Regions from separate parts of the Pseudoalteromonas sp. SD03 genome, predicted to be linked through region 2. Evidence: predicted binding sites of a transcription regulator. Region 2 holds the regulator's gene; the other holds the start of a gene.

What was found. The regulator LexA, encoded in region 2, represses DNA repair genes until DNA is damaged. The targets are predictions, from matches to a motif close to TACTGTATNNNNATACAGTA.
Region 1: the regulator LexA is predicted to act here: its motif matches at 3,033-3,052, upstream of ABZP26_RS17515 (LexA family protein).

The regions. Positions count from the first base shown of each region.
Region 1 is NZ_CP162515.1:232,888-240,589, reverse strand. It holds gene ABZP26_RS17530 (NYN domain-containing protein) at 1-426, opposite strand, end outside; gene ABZP26_RS17525 (DUF1524 domain-containing protein) at 601-1,281, opposite strand; gene ABZP26_RS17520 (Y-family DNA polymerase) at 1,361-2,620, opposite strand; gene ABZP26_RS17515 (LexA family protein) at 2,605-3,021, opposite strand; gene ABZP26_RS17510 (LTA synthase family protein) at 3,501-5,471, opposite strand; gene ABZP26_RS17505 (membrane protein) at 5,556-6,314, opposite strand; gene ABZP26_RS17500 (diacylglycerol kinase) at 6,342-6,707, opposite strand; gene ABZP26_RS17495 (phosphoethanolamine transferase) at 6,711-7,702, opposite strand, start outside.
Region 2 is NZ_CP162514.1:3,342,922-3,350,623, reverse strand. It holds gene ABZP26_RS15655 (LysR family transcriptional regulator) at 1-572, shown strand, start outside; gene norR (nitric oxide reductase transcriptional regulator NorR) at 578-2,143, opposite strand; gene hmpA (NO-inducible flavohemoprotein) at 2,309-3,490, shown strand; gene ABZP26_RS15640 (endonuclease) at 3,530-4,183, opposite strand; gene ABZP26_RS15635 (hypothetical protein) at 4,436-4,816, shown strand; gene ABZP26_RS15630 (PaaI family thioesterase) at 4,846-5,289, opposite strand; gene lexA (transcriptional repressor LexA) at 5,488-6,105, shown strand; gene coxB (cytochrome c oxidase subunit II) at 6,599-7,702, shown strand, end outside.

The DNA of each region.
Region 1 (7,702 bases), on a different replicon from region 2:
TTCGTCAAGATAGAGGAATAGTGAACAACTATTAACGAAAGCTAGTGGTGCTTTACGTTCACCAAAACCAATCACAAATTTACCATCAGCCAAAGAACGAGTTACCAAGGGAGTAAAATCACAATCGGACGACACCAGGCAAATAACATCAATGTCTTTAGTATACAGCACATCCATAACATCAATTACTAATGCCATATCTGTGGCATTCTTGCCTTTGGTAAGATCGAACTGTTGCATCGGCTGTATTGCAAATTCATGAAGCACGTCTTCCCACGGTTTCAGGTTTTGATTTTTCCAATTTCCATATGCTTTACGAATGTTGACTACACCATATCGCGCCAACTCGGATAGCACTTTATCTATCTTTTGAGCAGGTGCGTTATCTGCATCAATAAATACCGCAATTTTCTCTTTATCTCTCACAAAAGCTTCCTTGAAACTTAAAATCTTATTGACCACTACAGTAAACAGTTTCTCGACTTTTTCTAGTAAATACTTAGGCTATTATTTTCCATATTCCAGCCAAATAACAGTATTGTAGTGGCTTGGTTAATTTGGGACCCAAATTAGAGGCGTCTCCTTGTTGGTCATCTGCTGCTAGTTGCAACCATTTGAACTAATTAAATTGTTTATAAATGTTTTTTCTATAAGGTTTTCTTGGAGTCCATATTTAATTTTTATGTGTCTCCATTTTTTTACGTACTTACAATGAAAGTGCTTATTTCGGGGCATCCACTCATGTGGCGGCTGAGCGCCTTTAGATTGGTTGGCGTTATCTTCCACAGCTAAGAGATTTTCAAAGTCGTTGGCAAACGATCTTCTTTGCTCTCGAGTCCAGTATTTGCCACCCATCTCATGAGCATGAGCTAAGGGGACAATGTGGTCTATGTCGATATCTGAGGCTTTATAAAATGTTTGAGCAGTGTATGGGTCTATCCATTCACCCCAAGAAACGTTGCAGGGCTTATTTCGTTTAAATTTAACTGGTGACTTTGAATCTCTAATGAGTATTTCAGCCCTTGCATCCTGGCAGTCATTATCGGCATCAACCCAGTGTGGCCAATCTTTTCTATTATAATTAAGCGAGCCAACCCCAAAGCCTTGTGGCACTGGTTTATTTATATTTGGCGTACTGGATGTTGGTTTGCTTTTACCGCTATGGCAGTGATACTCGTTTCGCTTTTTATCGTTATGGCAACCCTCTGAATTCGTTCGACCACTGTGAGCTGAGGCACTACTGGAGGCCATCAAAGTTAGTATTAATATTAGCGCTTTCATTTAAATTCCTTATACCTGATTTTTTTAACCAATAACGTCACTGTCTAAAACTAGGGTTGATAAATATACAATAACCGATTTAATTGCACTTTATAATAGGGATGTCTGACCAACGTGTTGTGTAGTGAGGTGATAAGAAAGCACGCTTCATATTCCATGTTTGTGTAAGCTTTTCACTGCCGAGTGATAAAGTGCCCACGCCATAACGTTTATTTATAGCATCTAAGCATTCCATCATCCTTGGTTTATCTTCGCTGACAGAAAACATGTCAGCCTGTTGGAATAACTCACTCTCTAATTCTATTGCACCAATACCGCAGCGATAAAAGCGCGTATTTACTTTAAAAATATCATTTATGACATCCGAAACGGCTTTAGCCATAACGCTGGTATCCGATGTCGGTATGGGAAAGTCGTAAAGAAGTGATTTTTTATAATAAAATTCTTCGTGAGGTGAGCTGGCAGCAAATATAACGATACGTTTTGCTAAAGACTGCTGTTTCCTCAGTTTGCGGCCAACAATGGCAGCATGCGTAACGAGAGCTGATTTTAATGTTGTTATATCACAGACTCTTTCACCAAAGCTTCTTGTAGAGTATATCTCTTTTTTATTCTGCTTTACTTCATCCCAACTTAAACACGCAATACCGTTTAATTCGCTGACTGTTCGCTCAACGACAACACTGAACATTCTTCTCATGGCTTTTGGGTTTTGGCAAGCGAGCTCCCATGCCGTGTTAATCCCCATGAACTTAAGCTTTTTTCCTAGACGGGAGCCTATGCCCCATACATCAGTGACATCCATTCGCATCAATATTGCTTGGCGAGAATGTTCATCGTTGATAACAGCAACACCGTTATAGCCGGACAGTTTTTTAGCTGCATGGTTGGCGGCTTTAGCTAGCGTAGGCGTCGTACCAAACCCTACACCAACCGGTAGACCGGTTTCACGCCAAACAGCACGGCGTATTGTTTGTCCATAGTCGGCCCAGTCATCAATGATTTTAGTGAAGCCAGTAAAGCGAAGAAAAGACTCATCGATACTATATACATAGTGGTCATCACAAAAGCGGTTTATGACCGTCATCATTCTCTCGCTCAAATCAGCATACAGCTCATAGTTTGATGAGCGAACAACTACATTATGTTGCTCTAGGTAGTTTTTAACTTTGAAGTAAGGCTGGAATTTAGGAATGTTCAGCTTTCTGGCAATAGGGCATATGGCGCAAATACACCCATCGTTATTTGTTAGAACCACAACTGGTTTAAAGCGAATAGAGGGGTCAAAGACCTTTTCTGCACTCGCATAAAAAGCAACAGCATCTACGAGGGCAAACATCGACTCAGCTCGGCTTTATTCTTATGAAGACGAATGCTCGATGTGACAACACCTTCTAATTTAAAATCATCACCTTCAGAGATATAAACAGACTGATAGTTTTTAGAAGCAGAAATGAGTAAACGGTTTGTTTTATCTATTATTTTACACACAAAAGTCCCGTTGTAACTCGCAACTATTACATCGCCAGTACTCACATTTTCAGCTCTATCTACAACAAGTAAGTCACCATCGAAAATCCCTACATCTTGCATTGATTCACCCGATGCTAAACCAATAAATGTCGCATTAGGGTGCTTTATTATGAGTTCATCGAGCGAAATCCCAAGCTCTGTGTACTCTGCTGCGGGAGACTCAAATCCTGTAATACCGGCCTCTATAAAAATTGGAATAACAAACATACGCACCTCTATACTGTTTATTTATACAGTATAATTCAGCTTGCAAAGCTTACCAAGAAATTTAAATGTTAAATGAGAGCTTAACTAAGCTAATATCGTTTTTACTTCAGCAAAACAATGAATTATCGAGATTTCACCTTTAATGAGATATTACTATTTTATGAAAACTATTGTGTGGAATATTATTAAATAAAGACTGGCCTCAAAATCTATTTATGTCATTAACGTAAAGGTGGACTTTTTTGAGTAAACTATAAGAGATCTGAAGAAGGGCTCTGATTTTCTATGGATTAGTATGGAAGTTGGGCTTTGAACGAGAAGCCGACGGCCACTTTAGCGCATTTTTGGACAGAAATGAGTTAGAGCCAACGGACGGCTCTGTGCCATTTTCGGTCTTTCGACTGCAATATTACATCTTAAAACTAATTGCGACTACAGATGTTCACCATCTCATTTTTGATTAAACTTATCGTTGAGTATTATTTTCCCTGCTGAGAATACCAATAGTTTTTATACGCCAAACTTCCCCACAATACATGGGCCAATGCAATTTCTGAAGTATCATGATTAACATCTATTGGTGATAGTGTGTTGAGTTCATAATTATATTGAAAGTTCAAAGGTGCTTTACTTGGCTGAAGGATGGTTACTTCATCATTAACCATATAAGCAAAATTCTCTGCATACTGCATCATAGCTCTATTAGAAGCCGTTGGAACTGTTAGGTCTTGACCTAACATTGGTGAAATATTCTCTATACCCATTAATGACAAAAGAGTTGGTGCTAAATCGATTTGACTGACTATTCGTTGATCTAAAGTGGGTTCTTTACCTGAGTTTAGGATCACACCCGGAATATGGAAATTGTTAATAGGAACAAGATCTTTACCCATTGCTCTTGCATCATGGTCGGCAACAACGAGGAATATTGTGTTTTCCCAATAGGCTTGCATCTTTGCTTTTGCAATAAATTGTCCTAAGGCATAATCTGCATATTGTATGGCTTTATGGCGCAGTAATTCTTTGTCATCATACTTCGTCAATTGTTTATCGCTATACTGGATAGAGGTAACAATACCGTCAGGAATTTCAAATGGATCATGGTTACTTGACGTAAATATGAAGCTAAAAAATGGTTTTCCTTCGTTATGAAGCTTAGTTAACTCAATATCAGCTTGATTAAACAAATCACCATCGCTTGCCCCCCAAGACGCTACAAATTGTGGGTTTTCAATATCATTAAAGTCAACAATGTCTGTAAAACCGTTTCCTAGAAAGAAGCTTTTCATGTTGTCGAAATGACTTTCTCCACCATAAATAAATTGAGTCTCATAACCATTTTCTTTTAGCAGAGATGCAATAGTAAAGAAGTCCTTTTGCGATTTGTCTAACTTAACTACTGCCCTAGAGGGAGTTGGAGTAAAGCCAGTTATAACCGCTTCAATACCTCTAACGGAGCGAGTGCCTGTTGCGTATAATCGTTTAAATGCCCAACCTTCTTGATTTAATTTATCAATTTCAGGTGTCAGCGGGATTCCACCAAGAGATGATACATATTGGGCACCTAAGCTTTCTTCAAGGATAATTACCAAGTTTTTTGGTTGCCCCTTAAAGCTCGGAGAGCGCTTACTTAAAGTGGGTAAGTTATCGTTTTTGAAGCTGTCTAAAGGTTGTTTTGACTCCTGACGAACTAGCTCAATAACTCGATCATCTTCCATCTTGCCATACAACTTAGCTGCATTTTTTTCATCACCGAATTGATTAAGCGCATAAGCAACACTGTAGGTCGAATTTAATGTAAGTGAATTAACTAGTGGGTCAGTGGAAAAGTACACTAAGGCAGGATTGATTGGTCTGTGGCCTAATGTCCCTCGTGCAGATAAAGCAATTATTACAAAAAGCATCAAACAAGAAACCAGCCTACTTCCGATTGCTGCGTTATCTTCTTTTACTTTGTTAGAGACTACGTGATCAGTAAACTGCCATATTTTTTTAACAGGAAATAGCAATAGAGCAAACACTATCAATATTGTTATCAAATGACCATTCACCAGCATTTTAGACACTTCATCAGGATAAGCTAGATATTCAATAAATAGCCTGTTTGGTCTAAAGCCGTATTCATTGATAAATGCGGGCGTTGCTAATTCAAAAAACAATATGCCCATAAAGCAGATCAAAAACCAAATTCGCAAAACCAATGACCAATATTCTTGAAATCTAGTTTTTGACACCCAAGGGTGCAATAACGCCGGGATGGCGCATAAGTAACCTACGCTACTTAAGTCTATACGAAAGCCATTTGTGATTAGGCTCCATATACTATTTAAGTCATTAAATCTATCTAATTGCCAGATAGCCAACCCTGTTCGTACTAAGGTTAGGAATAGCATGACAGAAACAGAGAATAGTAGGAATGGTCTGATAAAGCTGTAGATAGAAGTAAACATCGCAATTCTTTTTAGTGAATAACACGATGTTTACTGTATTAGGTTAAACTTAAGAATTGCTTAATTAAAACTGATAATTAGACATTAATGTTGTTTTAAAGCAGGTCGTTGAGGTAGAAGTATGATCAAAACTACTATTACAAACAGTAGTGTCGCGGTAGCTGAATATCTACTCAATTCCAAACCACCGTGCGCAACAGGCTTGTCTAAAAAGTCACCAACAACCGCGCCTAAGGGACGAGTCAAAACAAATGCAAGCCAAAATAACATTGTTCTAGATACTTTAGTGAACATATATAGGGTTAATACAATTCCTAAGCCTGTACTGAAAATATATGCAGCTCCAATATAACCCAATCCAGCAGTATCAGCAGTCCAGTCTCCCAGTGCAGTCCCAAGTGTTTGAGAAAACATAATGGTTAACCAGTAAAACGATTCAGCTTTAGGGTTGTCAATAGAAGAAACACTGATACTTCCAATTGTTCTATACCAAATAGCTAATGTAATAATTAAGAGAGTAGCTAATAGAGTTGAACCTCCTAAATACCCAATTCCCAACGATCTATCGGCAAAATCAGCAAGTGTTGTCCCCACTGTCGTTGATGCAATAATAGTGATCCAATAAATAAACGGGCTAAATTTTGTAGATTTTACTTGCATAATAACAGCAGCAATAAAAAAGGACATAAAGATTACAGTTCCAACTAAATAGCCCAAATTCATTGACATTGAAACAGCATCACCACCTGTTTCACCTAACGTAGTCGCGAGTATTTTTATTATCCAAAACCCTATTGTTAATTGAGGTACTTTTATCAGAGCATCGTTAAATTGTTTATTCATATAAAATTCCTCTATGTGAGTATGTCATTAAAAAAGAACTACCAACCAAATACATATAGCAATCACTATACTCACTAATACTGCGGCAGACCCTAAATCTTTCGCTAAACCTGACAGTGGGTGTATTTCGAAACCAATACGGTCAACGACTGCCTCTATTGCAGTATTTACTATCTCGGTAAACATAATGAACAGTACCGCAATGATAAGTATGAGTTGCTCTTTCAGTGTAATATTGAACAAGAAAGTTACGGGGATCGACAATATGAGCAACAGTAACTCTTGTCTGAATGCGGCTTCATTCCTTAGGAGCCATTTGAACGCTCTAGTTGAATTTAATGTTGCGAGATAAACTCGATTAAAACCTTTAGGCTTGTTTTCACTATCAAACACGGATTAGTTTACTCCTTGAGAAATTGTTGGTGACTTTGCATTTGCTACGGAAACACCATTAGTACAATGATTAAAAGGGTTGTTTTTAGGTTGATAAACTTTTGACTTTACTTGCATTTCAGCAAGTAAAATATCGAATACGTTGTCATGAGATATAGGCTGTTCACTAATTTTATTTAAACAATCTAACTTGGCTTTGTGATGTAATTTATCCCCCCAATAAATCAATGGCACTTTTGTTTGTTCTTCTGGTGCAAATGCGTAAGGTAAACCATGTAAATACACGCCACTTTCGCCCAAAGATTCACCGTGATCAGAAACATAAATCATTGATGTTTTGATATTGTTCTCATTGCTCAATGCTGCAAGTTCTGTGATGATTTCTGACAAGACTAAATCAGTATAAGCAATAGTGTTGTTGTAGGTATTAACCAGTTCCTCTTGACTACAATTTTGGATATCACTACGTTGACAGTCAGGAGAAAATACTCGTTTATCTTTGGGGTAGCGTCGGTAGTAAGTTGGTCCATGAGAGCCGATCATATGAAGTACTATTAGTGTATTGTCGCTTTTCAATGAATGAAGTTTCTTTCTTAATTCGTCAACCAGAACTTCATCGAAACAGTACTCATCATCACATAATGGATTTTTACTATTAGTAGAAATCTGCTCCGTTTTTACCCTTGAGCAAACGCCTTTGCAGCTACCATTATTATTGCTGATCCAATACACTTCAGCTCCTGCCAAGTGAATTAAATCAACGGCATTTTGTTGTGCTACCGCCACTCTTTTCTCGTAGTTGTTTTTGTTTAACCTTGAAAACATACAAGGTACAGATACCGCAGTTGCTGTTCCACAGGAGGTAACATCTTTAAATGAAACAACGCCTAAGTCTTTAGTTAGGCTATTGGTCTGCTTTTCATAACCATTTAAAGAAAAATTTTGGGATCTTGCTGTTTCACCTAGCACTAAAACAGTAATACTTTTGTTACTAT
Region 2 (7,702 bases):
TATTAAGTGAGGTGTGTGAGCAGTTTCAAACCTTGCATCCGCAAGTGCAATTACAAGTGATTATGGATCAAAAACGCTTACGTTTAGATCATGGCCAAGCACATATCGCAGTAAGAGCTGGACCCAGACCGGATGAGGGTGATTATATTGCTCAGCATTTAGCGGCGCTCTCGTCAGGATTTTATGCATCAAAGCATTACATTAGCCGTTATGGGTTGCCACAAACATTAGCGCAACTATCGCTGCATAGCTTTGTGTCAGGTGTAGCAGGGTATAATGCCAAAGTGCCTTACTTTGCATGGGTTGATGAAAATATTCCCCCGTCGCAAGTTAAGCTAAGAGTGTCAGAAACCTCAGAAGCGACCCGCGCCATCGTTAAAGGACTCGGTATTGGCGGATTACAGCATGATGTTGCAGCGCAATACTCTGATTTAGTCCCTGTACTGCCTAATGAACTGAGTTGGCCAACCGATTTGTGGCTGGTTACGCATCATTTAGTGCATCGAACGGCAAAAGTTCAAGCGTTTAGTCAGCTATTAAAAAATTATTTTAAGCAGCGAAAGTTAAGTTAAAAAGGCTACAACGATTTTTTTATTGAAACACCTAAGCGCTTGGCTAGCCGCGTTAAGTTAGCGCGGTCGACCTGTAAACTACGCGCTGTGCTTGCCCAGTTATAATTATGTTGTTTAAGTTGCTGTATTATAAGTTGCTGAGTATAGGTATCTGTGGCTTGCTTTAACGAAATGTTGTTTGCTAAAGGTGGGATTACAAGCTGGTTTGAGTGTTCAAGAGCTAAGGTGTTAACATCGCTTAAATTTAGCTCACAATGCGCAGGTTCAATAGTAATAATTGGTTGCTGCCACTGATGTTGTTTAGCCTTTAATGCAGCCCGATTAATCACATGCTCAAGCTCCCTCACATTGCCTGGCCAGTCATATTTTTTAAGCAGCAGTTGCGTTTCAATACTGAGTTTTAGCTGTTTAATAGCGAGCTTGCGGGCTGTTTTTTCTGCAAAATAACCGGCTAATAAAATAACATCTTCATCACGGGCTTTCAATGGAGCGACTGTGAGTGGATAAACACTTAATCGATGGTACAAATCGGCGCGAAACCGTCCTTGTGTTACTTCGTGTTTTAGGTCGCGATTGGTTGCTGCAATCACTCTAACATCGACATATTTAAGTTCATCTTCGCCAACGGTTTGTACTTCGCCACTTTGCAGTACGCGTAATAATTTACTTTGCATAGCCAGAGGCAGCTCGCCGATTTCATCTAAAAATAAGGTGCCGCCATCGGCTAACTGAAATTTACCTTGGCGGGCATTTTGGGCGCCGGTAAAAGCGCCTTTTGCATGGCCAAAAAATTCACTTTCTGCGAGGTTTTCAGGCAGTGATGCACAATTTAAATGAATTAATGGCTGATCTTTACGTGCGGAGTGTAAGTGAATATTACGTGCCACCAACTCTTTGCCGACCCCAGTATCACCTAAAATAAGGACACTAAAGTTTGATGCCGCAACCAGTTTTATCTCATTTTTAAGCGTTTGTATTGCTGAGCTTTGGCCAATAATTTCACCACCATCACGTTTGAGCGCCTCACGGTTTAACGCTTGTACTAATTCACTAGAGTGCTGCGCATGTTGTTTGTAATGGGCAAGCTCTAGGGCTGTTTTAAAGTGCGCACTGCACAAGGTTTGTAAGGTGTTGAGTGTATCAGTGGTAATACCGTCAAACGCATTGGCGTTAAGGCTATCAAAGGTCAGAATGCCAAGTAGTGCGTTTTTATCATAAAGGGGTAACCCTAAGCAGGCATGCACTGGAATATCACCGGTTTTAGCCAGTAGTAGCCCGTCGTATGGATCAGGTAGTGGACAGTCATGTGCAAATTGCAGAGCCAAACGACTACTGCAGATGGCTTTAAGGCGAGGATGCTCCGCAATATCAAAACGTCGTCCTAGGCTATCGGGCATAAGCCCTTTAATGGCTAAGGGTTTTAATTGCTCACCTTGGCGAATTAATAATGCACTGGCATCGCTGGGAATAACACGTTCAACCGTGGCTAAAAGTTGCTCAAAACTGTGAGCATGTAACGTACTTTGCGCAAGTTCTAATGCAACTTGCGTCAGGTTGAATTGTTGGTTCATGTCAAAATGACCTTTTAGTGTATTTTTACAGGTTTTATAGTAGGTCATAAAGACCCATCTTGTAAAGCGAGTTAATTTAACCTTTTGAATATTATAGGTTTAATTGGTTGGCACACTCTGTGTAATGCTAAATGCAAGCAGTTAGTTATTACATAGGAAATAAACATGTTATCCGATAAAACCATACAAATAGTTAAAAGCACGGTGCCATTGCTTGCAGAGGCAGGTACGGTCGTAACCGATCATTTTTACAAGCGCATGTTTAGTCATAATCCCGAGCTTAAACATATTTTTAATATGACTAATCAAGAAACGGGTCGTCAGCAATTTGCATTATTTAATGCGTTGGCTGCGTACGCGCAAAATATTGATAATTTAGCCGTGTTAAAAGAGGCGCTAGCGCGAATTAATCATAAGCATACCAGCTTAAATATTTTACCTGAGCATTATCCTATTGTGGGCGCACATTTAATCGGTACGTTAAAAGAGCTTATTCCTGAGCAGTTTACTGCCGATGTTGAATATGCGTGGCGCGAAGCCTACGGTGTACTTGCTGATATTTGTATTACCGAAGAAGCGGCATTGTATGCGCACAGTAAAAACAACCATGGTGGCTGGGCAGGCACGCGCCAGTTTGAAATTACTGATAAACATATTGAATCTGAATTCGTAACTAGTTTTACGCTGACACCTGTGGATGGTAAAGCAGTTATTACCTACAAGCCAGGACAGTACATTGGCATTAAAGTTAAGCCTGAGGGCGCAGAATATGAAGAGATCCGCCAGTATTCTATTTCGCAAAAGAGCAATGCTAAAAACTATCGTATTAGCGTTAAAAAAGAGTGCCAACCAAAGCCTGGCGTGGTGTCTAATTATTTACACTCACTAGAGCAAGGCGCACGAGTAGAGTTATACCCGCCAGCGGGAGATTTCATTTTAAAAAATGAGGCAACTCCAGTGGTACTTATTTCAGCAGGCGTTGGCCAAACCCCGATGATGGCGATGCTGCAAACGCTACTTAGTGGTGATAAAAATCAAGCGATTAGTTATTTGCACGCGTGTGAAAACAGCCGCGAATTTTCATTTAAAGGGTATTTAGCGCAGCAAACGGCAATGCATCCACAGCTAAAAACATTTACTTGGTTTAATCAAGGTGGCGAGGAGTGTGATTTCACTGGGCTAATGGATTTATCGGTGCTTGAGGCATCATTACCTATTAGCGAAGGGGCATTTTATTTGTGTGGACCAGCATCATTTATGGCTTACGTAAAAGGCCAGCTACTTGATTTAGGTGTGCAAAGCTCAAACATTCACTACGAAATATTTGGACCACACCAAGCGTTATAGGTTAATTAAAAGCGTGTGTTACACGCTTTTAATTTAAACTTACAGCTTTTTACTATTTGTGTTAGCAGCATAAGCTTGTTGTTGCCAAGCATTAAATAGCTTTTGTTGTTTAGCTGAAATTTTTAAACCATACGTTTTTTGCATGTAAGCGTACGCATCGGCAATGCGTTTACGTGCATGAACAGGCGGTTCAACAACACGTTGTTTAAAATTAACTTTAACCTCACAGCGACCATATTGCGTCGCGTTTTGGGCTAACATGCCAAAGCGGTAGTTTGAGCGATCGGCGTTAATTTCACCAATTGCAGGGGCTAAATTGTTTATATCGGCTTCCATCAAGCGAAACTTAGCGCTAACTTTGCGGCAGTTTTTACGCCCACCATCTTGCCAACATTGTAACTGGTGACCAAATTCCCATGCAGGGACAATATGTTCCCATTCAATTCGCAGGGCACGTTGATTTACTTTGCCTGAGCGGGTTAGTGTGTTGCGAGGCACGTAGCCACAATGGGTAGGGTCGGGTACCAACTTTTTGCCTTGTTTTTTTATATCGCAACCACAATAAATACTTTTAGCGTTTTCGGGAAGGGTATTAATTAAGTGCTTTTTGGCACTCGAAAACCGCGTAAATTGTTCGCCCATTGCTGAAAAACAAGCACAGCAAGCCAACAAAGCTAAAATAAACCGAATCATATCCATCACATACGTGAACTACAGGAGCGGCTAGTTTAAGGCCTAGAATAAAAAAGTAAACTGCCGCCGGCATGCTTTAATTTTAATTTGCGTATTTTGTGTAGGGCGTTTTTTAGGAGTAAATAGTGGGCAATATTCAGAGGCTAACGCTAAAAACGCGTTAATGCAGTGATTCCTGCGTTGTTGATTTGGTATAACGGTAAAACTGCGTTAAAGTTTGCAATGAGATTAATAGAGGGTAAAAACGAGATAATGTCGGAAATTCAATTTTTAAATGTAGATCTAGAGCTTGAGTCAAAGCAAGATATTAGCGTATTAGTTGCTGATTTAAAAAAGGTCGCAACTATTTTACATTATGATAAAGACGAATACCGTCAACTTGCTCGCATTGAGGTTGCAGGTGAAATAACCACGCCAGATAAAGCGATTAATCACTTGTGTGAGTTAATCGAGTCGTGTTCACGCAATGCATTAAAGCAATGGTTGAGTTGTTCACGCAGAACTTTCGATATTGGGTTTGAGTCTGGCACTTCGCCAAAATGCTTTAACCAAGCCTTACATGCAGATACCTTGTTACGTATATCTGCAATTGGTGCAGGCGTAGAAATTACTATTTACCCTTTCGAAAAGTAATTTAATTTCAACCTTGGTTAATTGACTTACTAGCCTTTTCGCTCTACTACGGCTGCGGTCATACGTGATACGCAGCAAAGCTCATTGCGGCTATTGGTTATTTTAATATCCCAAACCGAGCTGCGCTTGCCGATATGATAAGCTCTCGCTGTGGCCGTTAATGTGCCATTGCGTGATGCCTTTAAATGACTTGCACTGATCTCTTGGCCAACACAATAAAACCGATTGAAATCAACCACAAAATTAGCGGCATAACTTGCTACTGTTTCAGCAAGCACCACATTTGCACCACCATGAACGATACCCATAGGGTTATGATGCTCTGGAATTGCCGGCATAGTTGCCACTAAGTAGTCATCACCAATTTCACTGATTTCTATTCCCATGGTTTTCATGAGTGTCCCTTGGCCTGTAATACCTTGATCTAATTGCTTACAAAACTCTAATGTAATCGGTTGATGCCAAATACTCATGCTAGCTCCTTGGATAAGTAATTGAGAATTAAAATTTATTAATATGATAATGCGTTGCTAATAATTACATTTATCACCCTGCTTTTAAAGTAGGTTATTGTTTGATGATAACGGCATATAAGGCATTAATTTATATTTGCGATTTTTAAATAACTGTATATACTCACAGTTAATTGTACTGTATGGAAAACCAGTTGTATGCGACCATTAACGAAACGCCAAGCGCAAATACTCGAACTCATTAAAGTGTTTATTAAAGACACTGGTATGCCTCCTACACGTGCCGAAATTGCACAAACACTGGGTTTTAAAAGTGCGAATGCTGCAGAAGAACACTTAAAAGCACTGGCCAAAAAAGGTGTGATTAAAATGAAGCCAGGCGCGAGTCGGGGCATTCAGCTTGTTGAAGAAGAGGAGCCAGAGCAGTTAGGCTTACCTTTAATTGGCAGGGTGGCTGCCGGTGAGCCTATATTGGCGCAACAGCATGTAGAAAGCCACTGTAAAATTGACCCTTTAATGTTTAAACCTGCGGCCGATTTTTTATTGCGTGTTAACGGTATGAGTATGAAAGACATTGGTATTATGGATGGTGATTTACTTGCTGTGCATAAAACCCAAGTTGCCGAAAATGGACAAGTTATTGTTGCCCGTGTTGACGACGATGTAACCGTGAAGCGTTTAGAAAAAGCGGGCAGAAAAGTACTCTTACATGCTGAAAATGATGAGTTTTCAGCTATTGAGGTCGATTTAGAAAATGAGTCGTTCAATATTGAAGGCTTAGCGGTAGGTGTTATTCGTAACGCTGACTGGATGTAGTATTAAAGCATAATTTAGCGCTTAATAGTGATTAGGCGCTGGGTTTGTTAGCAGCACAATGTCTAACTTATCAAATGTATGACTATATGTTGTTAAGTGCTTCTCCTATCATAAATAAAATCACTAAATACTTTATAAATAAACAAATTTACTCTGCTTTTTTAAGTTAACAATTTTTTATATTTCTATCCTGTAATTTCAATACACCCCTTACTAAACCTGACTCTTAGATTAATTGCCTGACTAGTTGCTATTTTTTTAGCTGCGCATTTTAAAAAATACACCTTGTTTATTTTTCATACTCACCTTGCTTATTGTTTATTTTTTAACTAGTTATTAAAGAGCTGGAATAAAAATAACTCACAGCTTAGTCGTTTTGAGAACACACATTTACTAAATCCAGCACCCTTATAAAAAATAAAAATAACGAATAGGCGTTTAAGCCGTATGCCTCTTCGCTTTGCGTCAGCAATAGCATCAAAGGAGCCGTCACATGGGTAAGCTGAGTTCTTCCTTGTGGCTTATATTGTTTGTTTTTTCGCAGAATGTGCTTGCTAATAGCCAATATAATATGCGTAAAGGCGTAACCGATATAAGTAATAATGTATACCAACTGCACATGACTATTTTTTTAATATGTTGTGTGATTGGGGTGATCGTGTTTGCCATTATGTTTTGGGCACTCATTCATCATCGCAAATCTAAAGGGGCTGTCCCTGCCCAATTCCATGAAAGCACCAAAGTAGAAATACTGTGGACTGCGATCCCTTTTGTCATATTAATTGTTATGGCCATTCCTGCGACTAAAACCTTAATTGCCATGGAGGATGCCAGCAAAGCTGATCTCACCATTAAAATTACAGGCTCACAGTGGAAGTGGCATTACGAGTATATGGGGGAGGACGTTGAGTTTTATTCCATGCTAGCTACACCTCAAAATGAAATAACCAACCTTGCTGATAAAAACCCGAATTATTTACTCGAGGTCGATAAACCGCTGGTACTACCAATTAATCAAAAAGTACGTTTTTTAATGACTTCAGATGATGTTATTCACTCATGGTGGGTGCCTGACTTTGCCGTTAAAAAAGATGCAAACCCTGGGTTTATTAATGAAACATGGACCAATATTAATGAGGTTGGTACTTACCGTGGGCAGTGTGCAGAGCTTTGCGGTAAAGATCATGGTTTTATGCCTGTTGTGGTAGAAGCTAAAACTGAAGAAGACTTCAAAACGTGGTTAGCAGAGGCTAAACAAGCCAAGCAAAAAGCAGCTGCAGCAGACGCTGCGTTATTAGACCAAGTTGTACCAAAAGAAGAGCTGATGGCGCTTGGTGAGCAGGTTTATATGGCGAGCTGCGCGGCGTGCCATCAGCCAACAGGATTAGGCTTGCCGGGTGTTTTTCCGGCTCTTAAAGGCAGCCCAATAGTCATAGGTGATATCAAAGGGCATATAGATATTTTGCTCCACGGTAAACCAGGTACGGCTATGCAGTCTTTCGCAAAGCAATTATCAATCAAGCAAATAGCAGCTGTTATTACCTATAAACGCAACGCGTGGGGTAATGACACTGGTGATGTAATTCAACCGAGCGAG